Regions from separate parts of the Paraclostridium tenue genome, predicted to be linked through region 2. Evidence: riboswitches for the same ligand, from Rfam matches in the RefSeq annotation. Region 2 holds a riboswitch; the other holds the start of a gene.

Region 1 (6,623 bases), on a different contig from region 2:
AACTATAGATGAATTTATAGATAATAGATTTGAAGTTGTTTAAAACGAGAGATTTTTAACTGAGATAAAATAATATTCAGATATTGGAAGACATTATTTTATATTAATGAGAAAATAATTATTCAAGGGCTGAGTTAAGACATTTAAATAGAAAGTGATGTGATTTTATGAAAATAAATAAAAAGCAACAAATGTTAGAACTGTTAGAAACTCTAATTGAAGGGCTTACATATATAAAAAATAATATAGATTCAGATTACATGTTTATGAGTGAGATATCACTACAAGCGATAGTTTCAATTAAAAATGCATTAAATAATGTTAAAAAGTGTGATGAACAGCTAAATAGATTATCGATAGAAGTTTATAACAATATTATTGGTATTCATGAAAATCACATTGAAAATAAGATATTAGCTTGTGATGAAACTATTGCGCATTTATTTGAAATGATAAAAATAATTCAAGAAAAAGTTAATAAAAAACTTGATATTGTTTTTATGCCATATAATGCTTTTATGTGGAATAGTCTTGAGAGTGTATGGAAGGCTGCAAGTGAAGATGAAAATTGCAATTGCTATGTAGTGCCAATACCTTATTTTAGATTAATTTCAAAGGAAAATGGAGAAGTAGAGAAAATATTAACTTATGAAGGAAATTTACTACCAGATTATGTCCCTGTTATTGATTATAGAGAATTTGACTTAGAATCATTAAAACCAGATATTATATATGTACATAATCAATACGATGAATACAATACTGCTACTCAAGTGGTTAGCGAATATTTTTCTTATAATCTTAAAAAGCATACAGACATGTTAGTTTATATAACTTATGGGATATTAGGAACTTACCCTGTTTCTTTTTATATAAATTTTTATAACTTAATAGCAACGAGGAGTTTTGATAAAGTTGTTGTACAATCGCCTTCGTTTGAAGTTATTGCAGAAGCAAGCGGGCTAGAAAAAGAAAAAATTTTATCTTTAGGATCACCTAAGTTTGATGCTTTAGTAAATAGTTTAGAAAAGCAAGAAATAAGCCAATATTATAAAGATAAATTTAAAGATAAAACTGTATTTTTATGGACTACAAATCTTATGAAAGTAATAAATGGTAGACACGAAGTTTTAGATGAGATCGAAGAAGTTTTTGAACTTATAAAAAATAATCAACAATATGGTCTTATTTATAGACCACACCCTCTAGAACTTACATATGTTAAGTCTAAAGCTCCAGAGTGTTATGAAAGATATAGCCATTTATTAGAATCATCAAAAGCTACTGCAAATATAGTTATAGATAATACACCAAGTTACTATGAGGCTTTTAAGGTTTCTGATGCTTTAATAACAGACAGATCATCAGTTTTAATTGAATATATGGCTACAGGTAAACCTGTTTTAATATATGATATAGATTTAGTAAAAGAATACTACAGTGAAAATGTATTTGATATTTTTGCTAACTATATAGTTGGAGAAGATGGAATGACAGTTGAGAAATTTATCGATTTAGTTGTAACAAAAAATGATAAACAAAAACAAAGACGTTTAAAAGCTTTACATACTGTTATCGTAAATTCTGATGGAAGTTGTGGCAAAAAAGTTCATAATTTTATAAAAGAAGATATTATTGAGAATTATTTCTAATATATATTGTATACAAATTTTAATGTATTTAAAATTTGTATATAATAAAAATTAAATAATTAAAATTAAATTATGCAAAATAAAATTTAATAAAAGATATAAATGTTTAATTATAAAACTATTTATTAAAGTATTAAAAAAAATCATATCACTTTAAAGTAAATTTTAATATAATTTGATATCTTAAAATTAATTTTAAAACAATATTGAAAATTACCATTTGTTGGAAAAATTAGAATTTAAAGTAAATGCTTGAATTAAGTCGAATTATAGTATAAAATAGAAATATAAGTCGAATAATGATATTCAAAGGCAAATCTAGAGAAATCTAGTGACGCAAAACTATAGGGGCTAATGTTTATATAAACTACGCCAGCCAGCTGCCAAAGAGTTAATAAACTTTTTGTTATCATTGATAAAATGAAAATCGTGAATTATGGATAATTATATAATTTACAAATAAAATCAAAAAATATGTATAAATGTATATAAGCATTTATTGGATTTTTTAATATACCTTAAGATGATTTTATAAGTATACAAAAACATTTAAATATTTAATCTTAGATTATTAGATATATTAGAACTAGAAAATATTTATTTGATTTTGACTTATACATTAAGTAGGTATATTTTATTTTCTGATTTTAATTTTAATTTATATAATACGATTAGCAATCATTGATATATTATAAAAGTGATTAAACTACTCTTTAAGAGTAGTTTTTTTTATTCTAAAAAGGAGGTAATAATGGAAACATATAGTTTAATCAAGATGGGGTTAGATGCAACAGAACTTAGAAGTAGAGTCATTGCTAACAATATTGCAAATATTAATACTCCAAATTATAAGAGAAAGTATGTAAACTTTGAAGAAACATTGAAAGACTCTATAAATAAAAAACCAAAAATAGAAGTCAAAACAGATGAAAACACAAAGATGAGAGTAGATGGCAACAATGTTGATTTAGAGAACGAGAAAGTTAATCAAGCAGCTGCAAGCCTTGAATACAATGCACTTATAACTTTAACTAATATAAAATTAGGAATGGCTAGAAGTGTCATAACAGGGAGGTAATTAGATGAGTATTTTTGGAGGAATGCGAATTAGTCAAAGTGCTTTATCAGCAGAGCGTTTAAGGATGGATATAGTTTCATCTAATATTGCCAATATGAAGACTACTAGAACTAAAGAAGGTGGAGCTTATAGACGTAAAGTTCCTGTGTTTGAGGAAAATTACGACAAAAAGTTAGGAATGCTTGGAGTAAAAGCAGTCTCTATAGAAAAAGATAAGTCGCCACTTAGAAAACTATATGAACCCAATCATCCCGATGCAGATAAACAAGGCTATGTAGAATACCCTAATGTAGATATATTAGTGGAAATGGCAGATTTAATGACTGCTTCAAGGGCTTATGAGTCTAATATAGATACATTAAACGCACAAAAAAATATGATATCTAAAGCATTAGAAATAGGTAGATAAAAAGGAGTGGATTTATGACTGGAATAGGTGCTATAAGCGGAGTAAACAACATCTTAACAAATAATGATTTGTTAAAAGCTACAAAAAGTAAAGGTGTAGAAAAAGAAAGTAACTTTTCTAATGTAATAAAGGATGCATTAGATAAAGTTAATGACAAGCAAGTAGATGCAAATAAGAAAGTTGAGAGCCTTTTAAAAGGAGGCGATGTTTCTATGCATGATGTAATGATATCTGCTCAAGAAGCTCAGATGTCAATGCAATTAATGATTGAAGTTAGAAATAAGGTATATGAAGCTTATCAAGAGCTAAATAGAGTTCAATTATAACTTTATAGCAAGGAGAATTTTAGATGAATATAAAGGAATTACCACAAAAAGTAAAAGATTTTGTGTTGGTTAAAAAAGAACAGTTTGGTACCTTATCTAAAAAGAAAAAAATAGCAATAGTAGTTGCGATTATATCTTTAATTCTAGCAATAGTATTTGGGATAAGTTATTCAAGAGCAAACAAGTATGGAGTTTTATTTTCAGGACTAGAATCTAGTGATGCAGCAGCGGTAACTAAAGAACTTGAATCGAAAAAAGTGGATACCAAGATAGAAGGAAATAGTATATTAGTTCCTAAAAAAGATGTAGATAAATTGAGAATGGAATTGTCTTCTAATGTATCAAATGGTTCAAAAGGATTTGAAATAATGGATGAGGGTTCATCATTTGGTATGACAGATGAAGAGTTCCAAATAAAAAAACAACGTATGCTTCAAGGGGAGATTGAAAAAACTATAAAAGTTTTTCCACAAGTAGAAAGTGCTAGAGTACATATAACTGAAGGAGAAAAATCAGTTTTTGCAAATGAAACAGTACCAGGAAAAGCTGCAGTTTATTTAAATTTAAATCCAGGTGAAACTCTAAAACCAGCTCAAGTAAGATCTATTATATGTTTAGTTTCCGCAAGTACAGACAATGTACCTAAACAAAATGTAGAAGTAATAGATCAAAATATGAAACTACTATCAGAAGGCTTAATTGATGAAAATGGAAATATAAATACTTCTAACTTAAGTGATGTTGATCAGGCTATGAAGGCTGAAAAAGACTTAAGTAAAGAACTTGAAAGATCAATAACAGGTCTTTTAGAACCAATATTTGGACAAGGTAAAGTAAGAGCAACTGTAAATACGGATCTAAACTTTGATGCAAGTGAAAAAACTGAGCTTGTAATAGATCCTAATAAAGTAATTACTAATGAATCAAAATCAAGCAGTAAATCCACTGAAAAACAAAATACAGGTGGAGCCGTAGATAATAATATGAGTAACGTTAACGAAAGTGGAACGGGAAGTACTGAAAGTAACGAACAAAATATTCAGTATCAAACAGGAAAAACTGAAACTAAAACAATAAAAGCAAAGGGTGAAATAAATAAGATAACAGCATCAGTAGCTATAAATGGAAATTTAAGTGATGATGTAGTTAGAAATGTTCAAGATATGGTGGCAAATACTATAGGAATGGATCCTAAAAGAGGAGATAATGTAAAAGTAGTTTCTATGGGATTTGAAACAGAAAAACAAGATACTAGTACATTTGGAGTTATCAAAAACGCTATAAGCAAAGATAAGTCATTATCAACAATGTTAATAGTTACAGGAATAATAATCTTAATTATTTTAGGATTACTTATAGGTACGGTAGTTTATATGGTTATAAAAAATAAACGTAAACCTACAGAGTTAGAAAATGTAGAAGAAGAAGATGAAGTAGAACTAATCAACAAAAAACTAGAAGAATTGGAGCAAAATAGATTGAATAGTAACGAAGAAGTAGACGAAGTAAGCATAAGCTTAGAAGATGAGGTTAAACAGTTTGCAGCTGATAACCCAGATCAAGTTACAGATCTAGTTAATAGTTGGTTAAATGAGTAAAGGGTGATTTTATTTGCAAAAAGAAGGCGTTAAAGGTAATGCGTTTGACTTAGGGGATATACCTAAGTTTAGAAGAGTTACGGGTGCAAGAAAAGCAGCTATACTACTTATGACTTTAGGACCAGAAGTAGCTGCAAGCGTAATAAAAAATTTATCTGATAGAAAAATTCAAAAAATAGGTGTTGAAATAGCTAATATAAATACTGTTAAACCAAGAGAAAGAAGAGAAGTTTTACAAGAATTTATAGAGTTAAATAAAGGTAAAGAATTTGTTATAGAAGGTGGTATAGATTGTGCTAAATCATTACTTAATGGTGCATTAGGAAGTCAAAGGGCAACTAAGTTACTAGAAGGTATAAAGTATGATGCATACACAAAACTTTTTGTTTCGGCTAGAAAGGCTGAACCAGAACAAATACTTGCATGTATACAAGGTGAAAGTCCACAAGCAATAGCTATATTACTTTCTCATATTCAACCTGATAAAGCAGCACTTGTATTGTCTGAATTACCAGATGAATTAAAACTTGAGATTTCCTTAAAAATAGGAACTACATCTAACATAGCACCAGCTGTAATAAAATCTATAGATAAAGCTATAGAAGCAAAGCTAACTAGTCTAGGTAAGTTAGATATGGAAAGTTCTGGAGGAGTTAATAGTCTAGTAGATATATTAAGTAATGTTGATAGAAAAACAGAAAAGAGCATAATCAAATTCATTGAATCTAAAAATGAAGAATTGGCTGAAGAAATTAAATCTAACATGTTTATATTTGATGATATTGTTAGACTTGATAATATGGCTATACAAAGAATTCTTAAAGAGGTTAATGTTAAAGATCTTGCATTTGCTCTTAAAGGTGCATCTTCAGATGTTTCAGGTGCTATATTTAAAAACCAATCTCAAAGAGCATCTCAAGCTTTAAGAGAAGAAATAGAATTACTAGGAAAAGTAAAAATATCTCAGGTAGAAGAAGCTCAACAATCTATTGTAAATATTGTTAGAAGACTTGAAGATACTGGAGAAATAACATTATCTAGAGGTTCAGAAGATGAATTCATTTAAAAATACAAATATTATAAAATCAGATGGAGTAGTTTTTAAAGGTTTTAAGCCTTTAAAAACTACTCACTTAGATAATATAAATTTAAAAGAGCAAGTTGAAGAAGATGAAAAAATTAAAACTGAATTAGAACAAACTAAAGAAGAATTAGAAAAACAGATATTAAAAGCTAAAGAAAAATATGAAGAAATTTTAAAACAAACAGAATTAGATAGTTCAAAAATTGTTGAAGAAGCTCAAGAAAAAGCTTGTGAAATAAAACAAGAAGCTTATGAAGAAGGTCATTCACAAGGATTACAAAATGGATATGAGGATGGCTATAAAGAAGCTTATGAGGAACATATTGAAAAAGCAAAGTCAGAGTCAGAAAAAATTATTCAACAAGCAAGTAGTATTTTAATAGACTCTAAAAATCAAGTTGTTGAATATTTAAAGGAAAATAAAAAACAAATAATAGATTTAAGTATAACAATAGCGGAAAAAGTACTTAAAGAAA
Region 2 (6,623 bases):
ATTGTATCTCTAAAATATCACTAGTTACTGTATATCCACCTTCACTTATCTTTTGGAAGTTGTTCCCCGAACTAACTGGAGATACATATACGCTAAATTCTTTCGCAAATCCTTTTCCTGAATTTCTTGATTTATAAGTTAATCGATTTATTAAAGTAGCTTCTTCTAAAGTTAATATTACTTCATTTTTAAATGAGTCACTATTTGGTTTTCCAGTTTCCCAGTGAGTATTTACATCTTCATCAACCGCATATTTTATTGCAGAGCCTGCATATTGCCCTCCATTATTACTTATAGAAATATCTTTAATTCTATATACATCATCATATGCTTTTATATATTCTGTATAAAAAGGTGTAAATTTAGATACATTAGAAGTACCTGCTTGAACTTTTCCATAATCAACTAATTCTTTCGCAATCTCCAACTTTTCTATATACTCATTTTCAAATGGGTGGCCCTTTACTTCTTTCATTAATCCTTCTATTGCAGCGATAGTAGCAAATTCTGGATTAACTTCATTAGTATCTTCATTTACAAATAATCTATCTATCTTTTCCTTTAATTCATCTTGCTTATATAGTCCAAACTCAGAGGCTAAAGCCCAATTCTCATAACCTTTCTTAAATACAAACTTAATTCTTCTAAGTTTGGTTGGCTTAAACTTTATTTCTAAAGTATCTTTTGTTATATTAGCTTCACCAGATGTTATCTTCTCGAAAGTATCTCCATTAGAAGTTCTAGATGCATATATGTCAAAACTTTGAGCAAATCCTCTAGAGTTTAAACTTGTGTACATAATTCTATCTATAGTAGTTAATTCATCTAAAGTCATAACTACTTCGTTTGTATGGCTACTAGTATTTTGTTTTCCTGAGTGCCAGTTAGTATTTACATCACCATCCATAGCCCTTTGGATAACATTAGAAGCATAATTCCCCCCATTTGTAGTTATACTTGTTACTTTATTCATAGGTATTTTAAATAATTCATCATATTTAACTAATCTTTCATCATTAAATGATTTAAATTTTGATACCTTTGATTGTGTGAATTCTAAAGCTTTATTTTCTAAAATTATTCTAGCATTATCGATATCTTCTTTTATATTATTATATAGTGGATGAGTGCTTGCTTCTCTATCAAATGCATCTAACTTTTCTATAGTGTTAAAATCAGGACTTATTTGTTTTTTTGATTCATTTGTAAATAACTTATCCATTTTATTAATTATATTGTCTTCCCTATAAAACCAAAACTCTGATGCACTTGCCCATCCTTGATTGGCTTCTTTAAATACAAATTTAAATTTTTTAGCTGTAATAGTATCAAATTTAAATTGAAGCATATTTCCTGTTACAGAATGACTTCCTGTTGCCATAAGCTTGAAATCTTCATCTTCACCACTTATAGATGCATAAATCTCAAACCTAGTCGGAAATCCTTTGCCTCTAGCTCCATCTTGTCTAGTAGCATAGGCTATCCTATCAATAGATTCTATATCTTTAAACTCTACTACTACTTCATTTTTAAAAGACTCAGTGTTTTGTTTTCCAGTTTCCCAGTGAGTTGACATGTTATTGTCTATAGCTTTATCTATAGAACTAGATGAGTACTGTCCCCCATTATTTGAAATTGATTTAATCTTATCTTTAGAAACTCTATATTTTTCATTATAATTTTCAAACTCACTATAATTATTTAGATTAAAAGGTGAAATTTTAACTTGATTTGCCACACTTTTTTTTATTAGTTTGGCCTTATCTGTTATAACTTCATCAGCAAATACATTTATTACTGGTGATATGTTTGTTGCTATTAAAGATACTGCCAATACAGATGATATTTTTTTCTTCATAATACTCTCCCTAATTTTTAAATTTTGTAATTATAAAATAAACCCTGATTTTTATAATAAAAAAACTACCCTCTAAAGGGTAGTTGCCAGCAAAATTAAACATCATAAAAGTTTCATGACCAAACTAATATACGACCATAAATTTATCATGTAAAAACAAAGAATAACTATTCTTTGGCAACTGGCTGGCATAGTTATAATTACCTTAGCCCCTTTAGCTTTGCGTCTCTAGATTTCCCTAGATTTGCCATATTGAATTATTTTTCTACAATTATTATACAATATTTCTCAATTTAGTAAATACTTTTATTTTAATTTTATAAAAATTTAAACAATTTTTTATCTTTCAACAAAAAATGTGCTGACTATGAAATAGACAGCACATTAAAATTTACTTTTTCCCAAATATATTTTCTCCTACTTCTGCTTCAAACTGTTTAACATACAATGAGTGATAATATTTCTTTTGTTTTAATAATTCTTTATGACTTCCCTTTTCTACTATCTTACCATCTCTAACAACCAATATAATATCTGCTTTTCTTATCGTAGATAATCTATGAGCAACTAAGAAAGATGTTCTATCTTTAAGTAAGTGAGAAATAGCATTTTGAATAATTTGTTCTGTTTCAGTATCTATAGATGAAGTAGCTTCATCAAGTACAAATATCCTAGGATTTGCAAGAACTGCTCTAGCAAAAGATATAAGTTGCTTTTCTCCTGTTGATAAATTAGAACCACCTTCTCCTACCTGAGAATCATAACCTTTTTCCATATTCATAATTATCTTATGAGCTGATACTATTTTAGCTGCATTTTCTACTTCTTCATCAGTTGCATCAAGCTTTCCATAACGTATATTTTCTTTTATAGTTCCTGAAAATAAATGTGGATTTTGAAGAACATAACCAATATTATTGTGTAACCATAACTGAGATCTTTCTCTATAATCTTTTCCATCTATTAATACTTTTCCTTTAGTAGGTTCAAAGAATCTACAAGCTAAGTTTACCAAAGTACTTTTACCTGAACCTGTTTCACCAACTAAAGCTATTGTAGTTCCTGCTGGTATTTTAAGATTAAAGTTTTCATAGATATATTCATCTCCGTCAGGGTATTTAAAATATACATCTTTAAATTCTATATCACCTTTAATTTCTTCCCAATTTTCTTTTTTAGGATTAAATGAATCTCCATACTTTTTAATTACTTCTTCACTATCAACTATATCCGGAGTTCTTTCTAATAATCCAAAAACTCTTTCTATATTTGCTTGAGTAGCTATAAATTCTGATATATTTTTAGCTAATTGTTGAATTGGTTCAAATATACTTATTGCATAAGATATAAATGCTGATAATGTACCTATTTCCATTAAATCGTTTATAACTAAGTTACCACCTCTATCAAGAACAAATGCCACAGCTAGTGAACTAAAAAATAGTATAATTGGCATATATATAGCATTTAATTTTGTAGCTCTTATACTTGTTTTATACATTTTATCTGTTATTTTAGAAAAATCCTCTAGGTTTTTATTTTCTATTACAAGTGTTTTAGAAGTAATAGAGCCTGTTATTCCTTCATTAAATGCTCCCGTTATTTTTGAGTTTATTTTTCTTACATCTCTATTTACATTTAGTATTTTATTTTGAAAATAAACTGTAAGTATTGCTATAAATGGTACTATTGCTATTACATACATAGCTAATTTTGCATTTAGCATAAACATTGCTATAAATACTCCTAATACATAAGTAATAGACCAAAACAAATCAACAAGTCCCCATGCTACCATCGACCCAATTTTATTAGTATCACTCATTACTCTAGCTATTATATAGCCTACTGGTGTAGTGTTATAATATGAAAATGAAAGTTTTTGCAAGTGCATAAATGTAGCTCTTTTTAAATCCTTGCCTATATTCATTTCTAAATACATTGAAAGCCTTGTAAATATTATTACAAATATTACTTGTAAAACTATGGCTAGTATATATACAATTACAAAATTATTTATTCCTTTTGTACTCATAGGAGTTATAAAATTATCTATTGCATACTTTTGAAATATTGGAAACATTACGTCTACAAATGCAACAAATAAGTTTGCTAATATAGCACATATAAAATGTAATTTGTATTGTTTTAAAAATGGATTTAGCTTTTTCCATATATTTATAGAAAAGCTTCTTTTATATTCTTCTTCATCAAAACTCATTATTTTTCACCTCCTGTATCTTCATTTAAGGTGTCTGTTAGTTCACTTTCCACACTTGATTGCATATCGTAAACTTTTTTGTATAATCCATTTGTTTTTATTAAAGATTCGTGATTGCCACTTTCTATTACTTTTCCATCATCTAAAACTATAATATTATCACAACTCATAAGTGTAGTTATACGATGAGATATTATTATTACAGTACTGTCTTTTACATGTTTTTTTAATTCCTGTCTAATCTTTGCATCTGTTTCTGTATCTACTGCAGATAGTGAGTCGTCAAATACTATTACTGGACTATTTTTTATTAATGTTCTAGCTATTGCTACTCTTTGCTTTTGTCCACCAGATAAAGTTACTCCTCTTTCTCCTACTATAGTGTCATAGCCTTTACTAAAACCTAGTATATTCTCATGAACATGTGAAACTTGAGAAACGTGTTTTATAGATTCAAAGTTTTCAATTTCATCTATTTTAGATGCTATATTTATATTTTGTTTTATAGTTTTTGAAAATAAGAAAGGCTCTTGTAATACTACTCCTATGTTATGTCTTAAATAATCAAGTTTTATATTTTTTATATTTACTCCATTTATTAATATTTCTCCACAATTTTCATCTAAATTATATAATCTATTTAGTAAGTGTACTATTGTAGATTTTCCAGAACCAGTACCTCCTAAAATACCAAAGGTACTTCCTTTTTTTATTTTAAATGAAACATCTTTAAGTACAGGTTTAGTCCCATAGTAATCAAATTTTACATTTTTAAATTCTATATCACCATTTATATCTGGAGTAATAGCATCTTCATTATCTTTTTCTTCCTCTGCATCTAAAATTTCTTTAATACGATTTATAGATACTCCTGCTTTACCCATTTCTGAGATAATTCTTCCAAGAGATCTTACTGGCCAAACTAGCATAGAATTATAAAATATAAATGCTAAAAGTTCTCCTAGTGTTAATGCCCCAGAAACTGTTTCAAAGCATCCAAATACAACTATAGACATAACTTGAAGTCCTGAAAATAAATCGCCTATACCCCAATAAAAACTTAGTACGTGACCAAGCTTAATCCATAGTCTTGAAAATCCTATATTTTTTTCATCAAATCTTTCAATTTCATAAGACTGTCTACCAAAAGCTCTTACAACTCTTACTCCTGTAAAGTTTTCTTGTACAAGTGCTGATAGCTCACCTTCTGCTTCATCTGCAACCTTAAACTTCTTTTGTATAAGACTATAAAATATTACAGAATAAGTAATTACTATTAATATAAAAGCTACTGCTATTAAGGATAGCTTTACATTCATAGAAAACATTAATGTAAGGGATATTGTTATTAGAAATATTATTCTTATAAATTCTAGTAATTGGATTCCTAAAAAGCTTTTTACTACTTCCATATCAGATGTGCATCTTTGAATTATATCTCCTGTTGGATTTTTCATATGCCAACTAAATGGAAGTCTACTTATATGACTGTATAATTTATCTCTTAAATTTTTTATAGTACCATCTGATGCTTTTGCCATATACACCTTATAAAAGTAGTTACATATTCCAGATAAAACTGAAAATACTACTCCTACTATTGCTGGTATGTATAAATTTTGTCTTAAGAATTCTCTTCCACCTAAATTATCTATTGTATTTAACATGTAACTAGGTAAATTAAATGGTGTATTTCCAATTATAGAATCCACTGTAATTCTTATTACTTGTGGAGTAAGGTAGTTAAATATTATTCCTAATATAGTGGTTATTACTGCTACAACAAAATACTTTTTAAGTCCATTTGTAGATTCTATTATCATTTTTAATTTACTTTTATTTTCTTTCATGTATATCCTCCTCTCTTAATGAAATAAGTTATTTGTATGTTTTTAATTTTCTAAAAATAATATATATACTATTTTATTTCTATATGTAAAAAAAAATACCTACATAGCCTTCTTCTTTGTTTTTAATTAAAGACTTAAGGTATTTATAACTTATTTATTCTTAAATTAATTCATCATAATTTAACATCATTTGAATTTGACAACTATAAGACTCTGTATTGAAAAAATCATTTAATAAATCTATTTCAATAAAATTTTTAACATTTAAATTATTTTCTTTTATGTAATTAGATATCTTTCTTTTACATTCTAGTTCATTTTCCTTAGTATAAGCTAGAGTTAAATAATTACCTTCTGGTAATACTTTTATACATTCTTTTGATTTGATACTATTATCTTTAAGCACATTAAACACATATTTAGGTTCTATATTTCCCTTAGAATCAACATTATATAAAATTCCTCTTTCTATTAAAGTTTCGACATTTTCATTTTCTATAATTTTATCCAAATCAGAGTAATAAATAAGTTCATTTAAACTTCCAGACTCTTTACATGGTGTTGTAATTATATATCTTTTTTCAAAAAAACTTATAGTTATTTCTTTATTATTTAATATACTTTTAGACTTCTCAACACTCATATTTAAATTATCTATATGTTTAATAATTTCATTCATTTTAATTATCTTATC

The links. A riboswitch is a leader RNA that binds a small molecule or an ion and turns the genes downstream of it on or off. The one in region 2 is predicted to bind cyclic di-GMP.
Region 1: linked by a shared signal. The riboswitch ahead of ABFX13_RS04680 (flagellar basal body protein) and the one ahead of ABFX13_RS09645 (NPCBM/NEW2 domain-containing protein) in region 2 are both predicted to bind cyclic di-GMP.

What each region holds. Positions count from the first base shown of each region.
Region 1 covers NZ_BAAACP010000004.1:94,948-101,570, forward strand. The annotation lists gene ABFX13_RS04675 (CDP-glycerol glycerophosphotransferase family protein) at 168-1,652, shown strand; cyclic di-GMP riboswitch class I at 1,954-2,040, shown strand; gene ABFX13_RS04680 (flagellar basal body protein) at 2,404-2,730, shown strand; gene flgC (flagellar basal body rod protein FlgC) at 2,735-3,139, shown strand; gene fliE (flagellar hook-basal body complex protein FliE) at 3,154-3,465, shown strand; gene fliF (flagellar basal-body MS-ring/collar protein FliF) at 3,489-5,063, shown strand; gene fliG (flagellar motor switch protein FliG) at 5,077-6,129, shown strand; gene ABFX13_RS04705 (FliH/SctL family protein) at 6,116-6,623, shown strand, end outside.
Region 2 covers NZ_BAAACP010000011.1:18,430-25,052, reverse strand. The annotation lists gene ABFX13_RS09645 (NPCBM/NEW2 domain-containing protein) at 1-1,858, opposite strand, end outside; cyclic di-GMP riboswitch class I at 2,032-2,117, opposite strand; gene ABFX13_RS09640 (ABC transporter ATP-binding protein) at 2,250-4,079, opposite strand; gene ABFX13_RS09635 (ABC transporter ATP-binding protein) at 4,079-5,929, opposite strand; gene ABFX13_RS09630 (MerR family transcriptional regulator) at 6,090-6,623, opposite strand, start outside.